Regions from separate parts of the Neobacillus sp. 114 genome, predicted to be linked through region 1. Evidence: riboswitches for the same ligand, from Rfam matches in the RefSeq annotation. Region 1 holds a riboswitch; the other holds the start of a gene.
What was found. Region 1 has a riboswitch for cyclic di-GMP ahead of folE (GTP cyclohydrolase I FolE). Riboswitches for the same ligand answer to the same signal wherever they lie in the genome.

Region 1 (7,874 bases):
GTTTATACCATTTTGCTCTGGCACCGTTAGGTTCTGGGTAAACCCACGAGGCAAGATTGTAATAAAGACCAGCCTTACGGTAGTTCTGTTCTGCTTGAAGAAAATCATTTGATTCAACCAAGCTTTTTGCTCGATTTGAATATTCTTGGGCTTTATTAGCTAATGTCCCTGTCCATCCGTCTAAAGATATCATTTTAGGCTTACTTTCTTTAATAAAATCTTCATCAATTCCATGTGCAATCCAACGATTCCAAAAGCCATTGTTCATCACACTGGCAAAAATGGTTTTTTCGATGATAACCTCTGTAGACATTTTCTTAAGTGGCTTTTGCGATTTGTTCACGTTCTTCACCCTCATTTTCCTTGAATATTAAAACAATTGTAGAACCGTTTGGTGAGGTCTCCAACAGCACGCGAGATGCTAATTTCAGCATTAATGTAAACCCCTGACCTAGCGATTTCTTGGTAGAATAACCCGCAGTTAAGACTGTATATGGTAGTATTTTTAGTGGGAAACCTGGACCTGTATCCTCAATCACGATACTGAGCGAATTGTCAGTCTTTGTAATTAGAAGTCTGCCATCCTTAGCGTGTTTTATTATATTAGTGACAGCTTCAGAGATTAAAAGGACATAGCTTAGAATTTTAGATTTCGGTATCCCTAATTTTTCCAAATCTTCTTTTGCTTTGTTTCTTACCCTAGGAATATCAGACTTTTCCACAACAGGCTCATTACAAATAATGGTACCTTCTGTATAAGGCTTTATTTCCTCTTCCCGCGCTAAAAGAAATTTTTGCTGACTTGCGGCATGGAGTACATCCCGGTAAACTTCCCATATTTTATCTTCTTCTGTTGCTTCCTTCTCATCGGGTGATTTTCGATTGAAGTATAAGTTTTGGTTAGACTTGATGATTTCATAGACTTCCAGTAATGCCTGATGGTTATTCCTTCCTAAATTCATTTGTTTTAAATTGAGATAAACATCCTCGTCCTTTTCAATCCAAGAAATCATTATATTAGCTAGATGGAAAATAAAGTCTTCTTGCATATCTAAATCTAATACTTCAATGTTTTTATGTAACACTTCGTTGATAAATACGCCTTTATTTGCCTGCTCTAGGTTCAATTGTTGGCCTAATTTATTAGCCACCCATCCAACTATTGATGCTCTTTGATGTTCTGCTATGGAGTCTATCGTTAACGGGATAGGCTGTTCTTCTTGTGTTGGCTGTGTCCCTTTTCCACCTATTAGTCTGTTTAGAAGCGGTTTCAACCTTTCTCCCTCCAGCCTTATAGAATCCCTAAAGGTGGCATGATTGTCACTTCGTCAACTACTGCTCCATCTGGCTGACAAAGAATAGATACGATGTGTCTTGCGATTGTTTCTTGTGGAATCATTTGATTAAAATCTGGATGCTGTGGGATATGATCCCAAAAGGATGTTTTAACAGAACCCGGTAAAATACTCGTTACATAGACCCCTTTGGATCGCAATTCTTGCTGCATGACCCTGGATAGCCCTAACAAGCCAAACTTTGATGCAGAATATCCAGAACATCCTTCTAATGCGGTTGTCCCTGCAATGGAATTGATATTGATGATTTGCCCGCTTTTGTTTTCAACCATGTGTTTGGCAAAATGTTTTGAAGTTAGGAAAGTACCTCTTAAATTAATGGCAATCATACGGTCAAAGTCTTCTGTTGATAAGTCTAAGAACGAATTAAAATTCCCATATCCTGCACAATTAATAAGTGCATCTATTTTTCCAAAACTTGATATCCCTCTATTCAGGAAATCTTTGATGGAGTTTTCATCTTCTACATCTAAATACTGTGCAACGACTTTGTTTGGTAACATACTCTCAGAAAACTCCCTGAGTTCTTCCGTATTTCTTGCTCCAATCAACAAATTGGCACCAAGACATGAAAGAAGAGCTGCTGATGCTCTGCCAATCCCTCTAGTGGCTCCTGTTATGGCAATATTTTTATCCCTAAGCGTATGTTCATTGAACATCAATACTCACCCTCACCAAAATACTCGAAATAATTCTTCTCTGTCTCCCATACGCCAACCTTATGCAGATCGGGTATATAAGGTTTTAAAAGCTTATATATTACCAATGCCAATACTTCTGATGTTGGATTTAATTCTTTAAACTCCTCTGTATCCAGATTTAAGTGCTTATGATCAAATTTATCCAAAACCTCGCGTTCTACAATTTCGTCCAAATCCTTTAAATTCATAATCATCCCAGTTTGAGGGCTTGGATTGCCCTGTACTTGTACATCAACATAGTAATTATGTCCATGGCCATTTGGGTTATTGCATTTGCCGAATAAATCTTTATTCTCTTGGTCTGAGAGATGAATACTATGTAATCTATGTGCGGCAGAAAAATGATATTTTCTTGTTAAATATGTCATGCCAGATAACACCCTTTCAGCTGATAGATAGTGATTTTCAAAGAGCCTTAGGCGATACAATTCGCACCCCTCGAAGGAATCTTTAATGGAATCCCATATATAATTTACGAGATTCTCAGTTGTTGGTATATTTTCTTTGAAATAAGGATGCTCTTTATCTAAAAATACCCCGTCTAACTCTTGAAGAAAGCTGCTAACGATTTTCTTGATATCTACTGTATTCACCACAATGCCTTTTTTTTGATCAAGGTTCCCTCGAACCATTACCTCTAATTTATAATCATGTCCATGACCATTTGGATTGTAGCATTTTCCAAAAGTAGCTAAGTTCTCCTCTTCACTCCACTCTTGATTATGGTACGTATGAGTCGCTGAAAAATCGACCCTTCTTGATAAATAGAGCACTGATACTCCCCCCTTAACTTCTTGCAATTGAACGTTCAAATTCTTCACAAAGTGCGATTGATTCAGCAAAAACACCTTTCTTAATGGTTGTTACTGTGGAAGTGCCTGGTTTCTTTACTCCTCTTGCACACATACATAAATGCTGTCCTTCAACCGTTACAATCACGCCCTTTGGTTTAAGAACATTCATGATTGCATCAGCAATTTGCTTGGTCATGCGTTCTTGTACTTGCGGACGCTGAGAAACTAACTCTACCAGTCTGGCAAACTTTGATAAACCAACGACCCTTCCATCTGGGATGTAGCCAACATGCACTTTTCCGAAAAAAGGAATGATGTGATGTTCACAGAATGTATAGTAGGTAATATCTTTTACCGTTACGATCCCGTCATAGTCTTCTTTAAATGTAGTTGTTAATGCTGATTCCGGGTCTACCCCAATCCCTTGAAATACCTCACGATACATTTTTGCTACACGTTTTGGTGTATCAAGTAAACCTTCACGGGTGACATCTTCACCCAATTCAGATAGAATTGTACGCATTGCTTCTTCGATTACCGCATTATTTGGTGTTGTAAAATTATTTTTACGATCATGATTGTCCCTTAAAGCTGTTTCAATTTTAAACATTGTCTAACCCTTCTCTTTTTTGTATTTTTTATTGAATTGCTTTTTCTAAAAAATAAAAAGGCTATCCAAAAAATAGGGATAGCCAAATAGACACAAATATATTGTATTTTCTGGCAACCCGACGATCATGGCCCTTTTTCAGACTTTAGACTCGTAGCTTTGCGTCCTTACCTTTCGATAAGTTTGCCTTTATCAATTCATTACTATTTTCATAGTATAATTATACTATGAAAAATCCAGCTTGGAAGAGTAAATTTAATAAGCTTTAATAAACTCTTGGGATTAAATGATTCAGACTTGTATCATGCACTGGAGGAATGTATTTAAGGGTTCCCTGTTATGCTGAGAAATAAAGTTGCGAAGCGGTACTTTTCGATAAAGGAGATATTGAGGATGTGGAGACCGTGGAAATGTATCAAATAATCCCACTTGAGTAGGCTTATAAAAATATTTTTCTTGTTTTGTAGGATGATGTCATCCAGGAACTCGCCGATCGGGAGATGTATAAAAATAAATTCGCCTATAAAACGCAAAACGAAGGGATATATGCTTTAAAAATAGGCAAAAAGGAGGATCCGTGTAAGGTCCTCCTTTTTTAAAATTAATTTCGGACAACGTTCGCTTTTCCTACATTCCCATTTAACACATGAATTAAATTGTCAGCGGCCATATGGGCCATTCCCAAGCGTGTTTGAACGCTGGCACTGCCAATGTGCGGGAGTGCTACTACGTTTGGCAGGGTTAACAAAGGGTTATTTAGCGAAACCGGCTCCTGCTCAAAAACATCAAGGCCAGCGCCCCAGATGATCCCGTTATTTAAAGCTTCGTACAAAGCGTCCTCATCAACAATCCCGCCCCTGGCCGTATTGATGAGAATTGCGTTCTTTTTCATAAGAGCTAATTCTTCTCTGCCGATAAGATGATGCACCTCGGCGCTGTATGGAAGCATGAGGCAGACAAAATCAGACTGATGAAGTAGGCCTTTGAGGTCAACGTACTCGATTCCGAGCTCTGCCTCTTTTTCCGGCTTGCGTGTTCGGCTATTGTAAAGAACCTTCATATCAAAGCCCTTCGCCCGTTTCACAAGGGCTTCGCCAATCCTCCCCAAACCAATAATTCCGAGGGTAGCTCCGTAGATATCCTGGCCGGTCATTTGCATGAGGGACCATGAGCCCCACTTTCCGTTATGTAATATGTTCGAGGCCTCCACCACCCTCCGTGCTGTGGCCATTAATAAGGCAAACGTGAGATCGGCCGTCGTTTCTGTCAAAACACCGGGTGTATAACCCACCTTGACACCCTTTTCAGCTGCAGCCTGGACATCAATATGGTTGTAGCCAACCGAGCAGGTGCTGACCACCTTTAGCTTTTTAGCCTGCGCGAAAACCTCTTTATCGATTGTGTCTGTGATAAAACAATAAAGGCCATCAACTTCTGCTACTTCCTTCAATAAGATCTCCCTTGGGACAGGGGTTTCTTCTTCTCCCCACATTCTTACCTCAAACTGACTTGAAAGCCTCCTATAGAGTTCTTCCGGCAGTTTCTTCGTCACATAAACCGTTTGCTTCAACCTTCACGCCACCTTTCAAGAGAATCGTATTTACTCCATTCTACTTCAAAATAAATTAATAGAACAAATTGAATCCTGAACCCTACCCTTTATTTTTATCCTTATCCTTACTAGTTGCTAACTAATTAGAAATCCCTTCGCAGTCGTGGGCCTTCAGCTCCGCCTTCAACCTAGGAATAAACGAGTTTTTCCTGAAAGGGTATTACAATGGAAAATAAAGGTCTACGAATTTCGAACAATATCTGCGATAATAGTAATAGATTTGTGAGAATTCATTCAAAACACCATCAAGGAAGGAAGCAGCAATGAAACAATCTATAAGTTCAAAATCCATCAGCCTGGCGCTCACTATATCCATTATTGCCATATCGTTTTCGGCTATCTTTGTGAAATGGTCCGATGCGCCGGCTTCAATTTTAAGTATGTATCGAATGTTGTTCGCTAGTTTGTTATTGGCCCCAATGGTTTGGGTCAAACGCAAGGAGTTTAAAAAAGTAAGTCCCAAGAATGGCGCCATGCTCTTTTTCTCCGGAGTTTTTCTGGCCCTGCATTTTGTCCTTTGGTTCGGCTCGTTAAAGTTAACCACGGTCGCAAGTTCAACCATCATTCTCGCCTTGCAGCCGATTATTTCACTCGTTGGTGGGTTTTTCCTTTTTAAAGAAAGAACCACCGCTTCCGCACTGGCCACAATGGGGATTGCAATTATTGGAGCGATGATGATTGGCTGGGGAGACTTCGGTTTAAGCGCTGATGCCATCCGTGGCGATATTCTCTCCTTTTTCAGCGTTATCGCAGTGGTCGGGTATTTATTTATCGGGCAAACCGTCGTGAAAAATATATCCCACTGGATATACAGCTTTTGCGTGTTTTTCTGTGCGGGGATTGTGCTTGTTGTTTATAATCTGTGGGCAGGAGTGCCGTTTCTCGATTATCCGCCAAAGGAATGGGGGATTTTCCTGTTGCTGGCCATAGTTCCGAGCCTTAGCCATGTGATTAATAACTGGCTATTAAACTATGTGAACGCCACAACCATTTCAATGAGTATTCTCGGCGAACCGGTTGGCAGTACCATTTTGGCAGTCATTTTACTCGGAGAGCGATTATCAGGATGGCAAATCGCAGGGGGCCTCCTCGTCCTGCTCGGCGTCTTCTTCTTCATGAGCAAAAAACAAAAAGCCGCCCCGCCAATGCAGAAAGCAGCTGTTTGAGCCATGGGGACAGTTCTTGTGCATCACAATAGTGATGCACAAGAACTGTCCCCATTCATCCTAGAAGTTGATTTAAAAATGCTCTTGTTTGTTCCGGAGTTTCAAAGTGGACGCCATACTGGAACAGGTCTTTAGATATTTCCTCTTTCCAGATTACTACTCCTGGAATGCTAATTTTATCCTCTAAGAACTCTGACTCTATCGAATAAATAATCTCTTGATCTAGTTCTAATTGTAAATTAGATACAAATCTTAACCCACCTGGACCAACATTTTCAATGATTATCTCAATATTCTCCAGATCTTCTCCCACTTTAACCAAGGTCAGCTCCGATTCTACTGGGTATTGAATTTTTACTCGCAAAGAATCGGCATGTTCATACAACTTTAAAGCCATTTGAATCCCCCATATGTATTATTTCCGACCAAACCATATAGAAATAAATTGTATTATAAGTAATTGTTTAATATTATTAACGGCACTTTTTTGCTAAAGTTGAGCCTTATGGCATATTTTTCTATAAAAATATTACAAATGTACCATTAATCGAAACCACCACAATTACTAATTCAAACAAAAATCCCCTGTTTATTATTCAAAACAGGGAACCAGCTACTTATGGAATTTTTGGAGGGAGATAGCCATGCGAATCTTAAATTGAAAAACCTTGTTCATCCATTGCCATTCGCAGCTTCTTAATGGCACGTGCATGGATTTGTGAGATCCGTGATTTGTGCACATCAAAGATTCTGCTGACATCGGTGAAACTTAGATTCTCAAAGTAGATTAAAGCAAGAATTTGTTTTTCTCTTTCTGGTAATTGGTCTATCAAGGAGGCTAGCATTTTTTTCCTTTCCTTTGCCTCAATCAGGTCATCTTGCCTCCCAAAATAATGATCTTCAATCTGATGATAAATGGAACTCTCTTGGTCCATTTCTTGTACAGGCCTATCAAGTGAATCTTGATGGATATAGGAAATCTGCACTAGTGCCTGCTCGTATTCCTCTACCTCCATCCCAATATACTCACTCACTTCTTGCTTTGTCGGCTTACGTAAAATGGATTGTTCCAGTGTTTCCAACGCTTCCCGAAACATCTTTTCTTTTTTACGTAAGGTCCTTGAAGCATGGTCTGATTGTCTTAAACCATCAAGGATAGCACCCCGTATTCTTTGAACAGCATACGTTTCAAACTTGGCCCCATGGCTTGCGTCAAATTTTCTGCTTGCATCCCATAATCCTACCAGTCCTGATGAGAAAAGGTCTTTTTCATCTACCTGGTCGGACAATTTTTTCTTCATTTGCCCAACTACCATATGAACCAACGGAATATATTGATCAAGTATTTCTTCACTACAATAATTCAATTGATAAGCCTCCTCACCAACACCACACTTATGCACTATATAAAAAATAAACCTATTTTTATTTATCTAGAATCCTTGTAAGTTTCCTAATAAACCCTTTTATTCCCCCGTTATCTTTAGGTTCCGGTGTTCCTGATACAAACCGTTCGGCCAGCCTCTTAATCGTTGATGAGGCAGATGAACGAGGAAAAGCAAGGGTAAAAGGCACTTGTTTTAAAACAGCCTGCATGACATAAGGGTCATCTGGTATGGCTCCAAATATTTTAATT
Region 2 (7,874 bases), 2.3 Mb from region 1:
CGTTTCAATCAGGTGGTCATGGAAAATACATAGTAAAACATGAGAATCGTCCCCATATCCCAAAGGAGGAATTTGTAAATGGCATTGAATCAACAAAGTGGTCGTGTGTTTGATGCTGTAGTAGTTGGGGCTGGTTTTTCTGGGTTGTATATGCTTCATAGGCTCCGGGAGGCCGGGTATTCGGTTCGCGTTTATGAGGCTGCAGATGATGTTGGGGGCACTTGGTATTGGAATCGCTATCCCGGTGCACGTTGTGACATCGAAAGTATTTACTACAATTATACTTTTTCAAAAGAGATTTTGAACGAATGGACATGGTCATCCAGATATGCTGAGCAGCCGGAAATCTTAAGCTACATAAATTTTGTGGCAGATAAACTGGACCTAAGGCGAGACATTCAGTTCAAGACAAGAATAACAGCCGCTCGCTACAATGAAGAAAACCGGAACTGGGAGATTCGCATGGACGATGGTACTTCAGTCGTTACTGAATACTTTATCACCGCGTTAGGCTGTCTTTCTTCTTCTAACATCCCTAAAATTAAGGGGTTAGACAGCTTCAAGGGCGAGATGTACCACACAGGAAGATGGCCGCACAAGAAGGTGGACTTTAGCAGCAAGCGTGTCGGGGTGATCGGAACTGGTTCAAGTGGAATTCAGGCAATCCCGGTTATTGCCAAAGAAGCGGGTCACCTCACCGTTTTTCAACGGACACCGCAATATAGCTGTCCGGCACAAAATCATCCCCTTGAGGAAGAGGATATTAGGAAGACTTGGGAAAATTATGATGAGACTAAACAACTCATGCGTTACTCGCAGCACGGTGTACCGTATGGACCTCGAATGCGGTCTGCCCTGGAGGATTCCCCAGAAGAACGGGAACGTTTATATGAAAAAGCCTGGCAAGAGGGCGGACTATTTACACTTACCTACAACTACAATGATATAGCCATGCTCCCAGAGTCGAATGAAACCGCCGCATCCTTTATCCGCTCCAAGATTAAACAAATTGTTCATGACCCCGAAGTAGCACAAAAGTTAATGCCGACATACTACTACGCCACTAAACGACCTATCATAGATACCAACTATTTTGAAACCTACAACCGAGAAAATGTCTCACTTGTTGATATTAAGGCCGCGCCAATTATGGAAATTACTCCAGATGGAATCAAGACGACAGACAACGAGTATGAATTAGATGTCCTTGTGTTTGCGACTGGTTTTGATGCCATGACAGGACCTTTATTTAAAATTGATATTCGTGGAAAAAACGATGTCTCACTCAAGGATAAGTGGGCAGATGGCTCAGAGTTGAAGACCTATCTTGGACTTGCCACTTCCGGCTTCCCGAATATGTTTATGCTGACCGGTCCGCAAAGCCCATCGGTTCTAAGCAACATGATGGTTTCGATTGAGCAGCATGTGGATTGGGTTGCTGATTGCATTGATTATCTTCGTGAGCATCATTTGGAAGCATTTGAGGCCACTGAAAAGGCGGAAGCATTCTGGAGCCAGCAATGCCATGCTATTGCCGACATGTCTCTGCTAACTAAAACAGATTCCTGGTACATGGGTGCGAATATCGACGGCAAGCCGCGCGGATTCCTTGCCTTTGCCGGAGGAGTTGGATTGTATCGCATCATTTGTGATGATATTGCAGCAAGAGGCTATGAAGGGTTTACTTCTGTGCTAGCACATGATAGCACAGATGATAGCAAAGTGAAGGAGGGATTTTTCATGTCAAACATTGATCCGCAAGCGTGGTTTATTTTAAAACAATTAGAGTCCGCCGGTGCGCCGCCAATGGAGCTGCTTACTCCTGAACTTGCCAGGATGGGTGACTTTAGTCTATTAGCAGGTGCTCCTGAAGAGGTAGCCAAAGTAGAAAACAGGACGATTCCTGTGCCTGAAGGGGAAATTCCTGTTCGCATTTACACGCCGGCGGGTGAAGGGCCATTCCCAGCATTGGTTTACTACCATGGCGGAGGTTGGGTCATCGGCAACCTGGATACGGTTGATGTACCTTGCCGTATGTTAGCAAACAGAGCCGGGTGTGTTGTCGTATCCGTCGATTACCGCTTGGCGCCGGAACACAAATTCCCGACTGCTGCCGAGGATTCTTATGCGGCCGCAAAGTGGGTAGCGGAAAATGCTGCATCCATTCAAGTGGACCCTGAGCGGATTGCCGTAGGCGGTGACAGTGCCGGCGGAAACCTTGCTGCAGTTGTGGCTTTGATGGCTCGTGAACAGGGAGGCCCTTCATTTGCCTATCAAATGCTCATCTATCCTGTCACAAATCACGCTTATGACACGGACTCTTATCGTGATAATGCGGAGGGTTACTTTTTAACAAAGAATACAATGGTCTGGTTCTGGAATCATTATCTTCGAAATGAAGAGGATGGTCAAAATCCGTATGCTTCGCCTTTATTGGCAGAGGACTTAAGCGGCCTTCCGCCAGCACTGGTGATTACGGCAGGCTTTGATCCGTTGCGCGATGAAGGGGAAGCCTACGCAGAACGGCTGAAAGCAGCAGGTGTACCGGTGGAAGTGACTCGCTATGACGGAATGATTCACGGCTTCTTCTGGATGCCAGGGGTGCTGGCAGAAGCGCATAACGCCATCAACCAGGCGGCCAATGCATTGAAGCAAGCTTTTAGTGCTGTAAAAACTATATAGATAGAATGCTGATTTAGGAGTCTAACTCATAACTGGACGGGACAAATATTTTTTATAACCATTGTAAAAGTGACATAAGTAATAAATAGTCAAATGAAAACAGGGTGGCCCAATCACATGTTTTTTATGTGAAACAACTGACCTTGATTGCGAATTTAATAAAAATAAATCCACCTCGAGTAGCTGGGCTCAGGTGGATTTATTTATGTCTTGAATTCTTTACCAATTTATAATCAATAATTTACAAAAGCCATATAGAGAATTAAAATCTCCTTGCTATTTTATTAATAGATATATTTTTTAAACTGTGCACATAAAAACTTGAGGAGGATTTGCTATGAGTAATTTAGATTCACACAAGGAGATGGACAGAAGAAAATTTATTAAAATAGGGGGAATAGGTACACTCGCCTTAACACTGGGAGCAGCTGGCCTTCCAAAAGATTTGTTTACTGGGACAGCTTATGCCGAATTAAATAATGATATGAAACTTCAATTTAATCCAGACGGAAAATTCAAGATCGTGCAGTTTAATGATACACAGGATGATGAAAATATTGACCGCCGTACCATACAGCTTATGGAAAAAGTCCTTGATACAGAGAAACCGGATTTTGTGGTCCTTAACGGAGACAACATCACTGGGGGCTGTGACACCCCTACCGAAATGAAACAAGCCATCAACAATGTGGCGCAGCCGATGGAGCAAAGAGGGATTAAGTGGGCCATTACATACGGAAATCATGATGAGGATTCCACTCCGAAAAGCGGCCTAAATGAGGAGGACATGTTGGGCATTTATATGTCTTACCGATACAATATGAACACACCTGGGGTTAAAGACATTACGGGTACTGGAAACATGAATCTTCTTATCAAAAATTCTAAAGGTACAGATGCGGCATTCAACCTTTGGCTGCTTGACAGTGGAAGATATGCCCCTCAAACGATTGCGGGACAAAATTTTCAAGGATACCCGACATGGGACTGGCTTCGTATGAACCAGGTCAGCTGGTATTATGAGACATCGAAAAAACTGGAGCAGCAATGGGGGCACAAGGTTCCATCGCTTGTATTTATTCATATCCCACTCTGGGAACATAGATTTATGTGGTTCGGAAGTGTGGACGGAAGAACGGATGCAGATCACGCAAATGCTGTAAACAAACACAAAATCGTTGGAGAAAGAAATGAAGAGGAATGTCCGGGGCCAATCAACAGCGGAATGTTTTCAGCTATGCTGGAAAGAGGAGATGTCAAGGGGGTCTTCTGCGGTCATGACCACGTTAATACTTATATGGGTAACTATTATGGAATCCTGCTCGGCTATTCCGGCAGCACTGGTTTTGGTGCATACGGCCTTTCGGGGGCTGATCGAAACAGATTGCGCGGTGCCAGGGTTTTCAATTTAGACGAAAACTCAAAGGACGTGCTGGTGGAAACTCATATGGTGTTTGCTAAAGATTATGGCATCGATTTGACAGCCAATGACCAAAGTATTGCACCTGGGCCAATAGATGAAGGCAAAAAGAATGAAAAAGTGGTAAGAAGATAGATCTTAGGAATTGAATTCAATTCGATTATTTTTTTCATAACGTAATCAATTCAAATCCAAACTGGACGTTTAAAAAAATTATAGTTTTATTTAACATCCCTGCCAATACGAAAGCTGGCAGGGATGTTAACAATGGAAACAAATTTAAAACTGTCACTTTTCTTGGTTATGTTTGCCAGAAAAAATTTTTGTTATGTAATATTTGAAAAAATTGTAATATAATATAAATAATTAGTTTATTTAGAAAAAGGCAAACCACTCGAAAGGTTGGGACGCAAAGCTTCAGGTCTAAGGTTTGTAACTACGATGGCTGAGCTGCCTAAAATAGTAGATATTTTAGGGGGATTTCAATTTGACTACTTATGCTTGTGACAAAGAATTTGAATTGGATGTGGTGGAACTTAGTGATGAAAATATTATAGAGGGGTACATAACGGCATTACTAAAAATGGCAGACAAAAATTATAAATTGTTAGAAAATGAATTGTTGAAGAGAAGGTTATTTTTGGTTGCCTTAGAACGCTACGATAGAAAAAAGACGTTTTTCCACTCTGGCTTTTCTGATTAGAGGTGGAGAAGCCACTCGAAAAAGAAAGCTCCAAGGACTTTTTAAAGTGCTTGGAGCTTTCTTTTTTATATTAAAAACTATTCCTATAAACATAAGCATCTTTTGGCTGCTCAATAATTTTATAATCCGTCACTTTTAAAATAGGGATTTTCATTTTAAAAGGCTGGTAATACATCGTGTCCACCGTTCCCGTAACCTCGTACCACTGATCATTTGGAATGTGGACATTTTCAGGGAATTGAATCATCATCCCAAACACACCAGAGTCGGCAATACAGTGGATAATCCCAAACCGGAATAAAAAGATTTGGTTGCCGTTTAACCCCGGACCGTTATATGAAAAACCCTTCATCGTTACGGTTTTCCCAACAAACTCACCGGAATAGTTATAGATGACTTCCAGACCTTTTAAATAGTCCTCATCTGTTAGGGTAATATGGTCATTTCCTTTATACGATTTGAATTCCTTTTTAACCAATTCCGTAAACGCATCCTGACCCATAAATTTACTCATGTCCGGATTTAAAATTTGGTGCATGCCATAACGGTCGGCCCCGTCTTCTAATGTAGGGAAACTAAATCCTTTGGCATTAACTAATTGTGAATCAAGAGTCGCAACCGGCAAAAACACTCCTGTCAAAGCGGGAAGAATAATCATCGTATAAGAAACTGTTCTTTTTAGTTTTTTCCCAAACGACGGTTTTTTATGGTCATGATCATGTTCATGTGCATGATCATGATGGCATTCAACACATTCCAATTGCTTCTCCGACTTTTTCTCTTTAAGATACCATCTGATTCCTTCTACAATAGTCAGGAAAAATAACGCATAAATCATACTGTAGGAAAGAAAGGAATACTTCATATTGATATACTTAGAAATGTTTCCTGATAAATGTAAATAGAAAAACAAGTTGGTAAACAATAATAAAATCACGACGCGAAACATTTTTCCCCCTCCTTTACAGTAGTAATGACCCGATAAATACGAATGCTGAAATTAACGAAACAAGCAGGATGACGAATTTTGGCTTAAACGTTCCGAACATCATCAGCAGGTTCTTGATGTCAACCATTGCACCAAACACCAAGAACGTCACAATTGAACTTTGTGAAAATGTGTTTCTGAAAGACGAAGCAACAAACGCATCCGCTTCAGAACAAATTGACAAAATGAACGCCAGCGCCATCATGACAAGAACACCCGCTACTTTTGAATGTCCAAGAGTCGCCAATGTCGAAGTCGGAATATAGGTTTGCATCGCTGAAGCGATTAACGAACCCATCACCAAGTACTTTCCAACGTGGAAAAATTCATCGATGGTATGCGTGATCACACTGACCAATTTTTGCTTCGTATTTTGTTTCGAATGGTCATGGACATGAACATGTTCGTCAGCGTTCATTCTCAATTGATTTGTTTTAACGACAAAAGAAAGAACAATCCCAACTAAGATAGAAACCACGATGGCAAACCCAGCTCGATACCAAACCATCGTCCAGCTATTACCAAAGGCGATATACGTTGAAAAAAGAACAATCGGATTGATAATCGGACCGGTGAGCATAAACGAAATCGCGGCGGGAAGGGCCACACCTTTTTCAACTAATCTTTTCGTAATGGGAACAATCCCGCACTCACAGCCTGGAAATATTGCGCCTACTAAACTAGCAGTTATTACCGAAAGAATCTTATTTTTCGGCATGATACGAACAATCATATTCTCCGACACAAATACTTCGATTAAAGCCGCCACAAAAGCTCCAATCACAATAAAAGGAATTGCTTCTATTATGATACTGATAAATATCGTGTTTAATTGCAATAATTGATTCATAGGAGAACCTCCTGAAATGAAAAAGCTATAAAAAAACATAGCAATTATAACAGATAGGAAGACAAATAGTTATATGTTTTATTTCCAAAAGTGGAAGTGATGCACGAGAACCGTCCCCATGCATCATTAAACCTTGTATTCTACTAAGCTTTTCCCTTAATATTAATTAGGTAAATGGGGAATTTCTTTTAGAAAGGGGGGAGGTAAGTTGAAAAGGAAGATTGGTTTTGTTTATGAATGTCTGCTAGCGGGTCTGATTATTTTTTCTTTGGCCGCTGAATTGCCCGAGCGGGAAGATTATGTTTTGGGCTGGTTTATATGGGGGCTTTTCGCTGTCGATTATGTGATACGGTTGATGTTAAGCAAAAATAAATGGGGATTTGTCAAGAATCACCCGATAGAACTACTTGCACTAATACCCGTCGATCAATTATTTAGAACCCTTCGTTTAATCCGCCTTATCCGCTTGGTCCGGCTCATCCTCGTAGTGAAAAGAAATAATTCGCTTCTAGATCTTTTGATTGAAAAATACCGTTTTGATAAATTATTTATAACCGTTATTGCGTTGTTATTTCTGACAGCCATTCCAATGGCCTGGATTGAACCTAGCTTTGACAGCTATGGTGATGCCCTGTGGTGGACTGTCGTGACCACCACAACGGTAGGGTATGGGGATTTATACCCGGAGACAACTGTTGGACGATTAATTGCAAGTGTACTTATGTTCGTCGGAATCGGTTTAATAGGTGTTGTAACAGGAACGGTTGCCTCGCTTTTTTCAAATAAAAAAACGGATCTGCCCGACCAATTGAAATACGTAAGAGATAAAATTGACGACTACCCAACCATTAGTGAACCAGAGCTTCTCGTGATGATAGAGCAGTTGAAGGCTTATCAAGAAGAACAAAAGAAGAGCTAACGCTTTTCCTGATTAGTGCCAGGAACGACCAACCTGTTGATCGTCCCTGGCACTTTTTCAATATTGATTGATAAAATTTTTTGAAAAAATAATAAAAAACGATTAATATTATACTAACTATTTTTAATACCAAGTCCTAATAATAAGTAATGATTTTAATAAACTGGAGATAATTGTATGTCAATTGAGACGAAACAAAAGAAACCCAATATTGACGACTATTTTAATTCACTCGGAATCAAAGAATGCAAAAGTAAGCTCGCCTTTTGGAAGCACGTCACTGCTGTTGATTCCGTCTTGGCAGAGGAACTG

Region 2: it holds a riboswitch for cyclic di-GMP, as region 1 does, so the genes downstream of both, QNN06_RS16335 (hypothetical protein) here and folE (GTP cyclohydrolase I FolE) in region 1, are expected to answer to the same signal.

Annotation. Positions count from the first base shown of each region.
Region 1 covers NZ_CP126144.1:5,682,811-5,690,684, forward strand. Annotated here, with positions in the region: gene QNN06_RS27905 (alpha/beta hydrolase) at 1-343, opposite strand, end outside; gene QNN06_RS27910 (ATP-binding protein) at 318-1,274, opposite strand; gene QNN06_RS27915 (SDR family oxidoreductase) at 1,292-2,014, opposite strand; gene QNN06_RS27920 (6-carboxytetrahydropterin synthase) at 2,014-2,829, opposite strand; gene folE (GTP cyclohydrolase I FolE) at 2,843-3,460, opposite strand; cyclic di-GMP riboswitch class I at 3,570-3,658, opposite strand; gene QNN06_RS27930 (2-hydroxyacid dehydrogenase) at 4,062-5,030, opposite strand; gene QNN06_RS27935 (DMT family transporter) at 5,336-6,238, shown strand; gene QNN06_RS27940 (PilZ domain-containing protein) at 6,294-6,635, opposite strand; gene QNN06_RS27945 (sigma-70 family RNA polymerase sigma factor) at 6,892-7,605, opposite strand; gene QNN06_RS27950 (MinD/ParA family protein) at 7,664-7,874, opposite strand, start outside.
Region 2 covers NZ_CP126144.1:3,336,404-3,344,277, reverse strand. Annotated here, with positions in the region: partial or broken gene QNN06_RS31400 (flavin-containing monooxygenase) at 79-714, shown strand; gene QNN06_RS31395 (alpha/beta hydrolase) at 1,741-2,682, shown strand; gene QNN06_RS16340 (metallophosphoesterase family protein) at 3,020-4,237, shown strand; cyclic di-GMP riboswitch class I at 4,477-4,560, shown strand; gene QNN06_RS16335 (hypothetical protein) at 4,590-4,805, shown strand; gene QNN06_RS16330 (TIGR03943 family putative permease subunit) at 4,876-5,754, opposite strand; gene QNN06_RS16325 (permease) at 5,768-6,661, opposite strand; gene QNN06_RS16320 (potassium channel family protein) at 6,852-7,562, shown strand; gene QNN06_RS16315 (methyltransferase domain-containing protein) at 7,740-7,874, shown strand, end outside.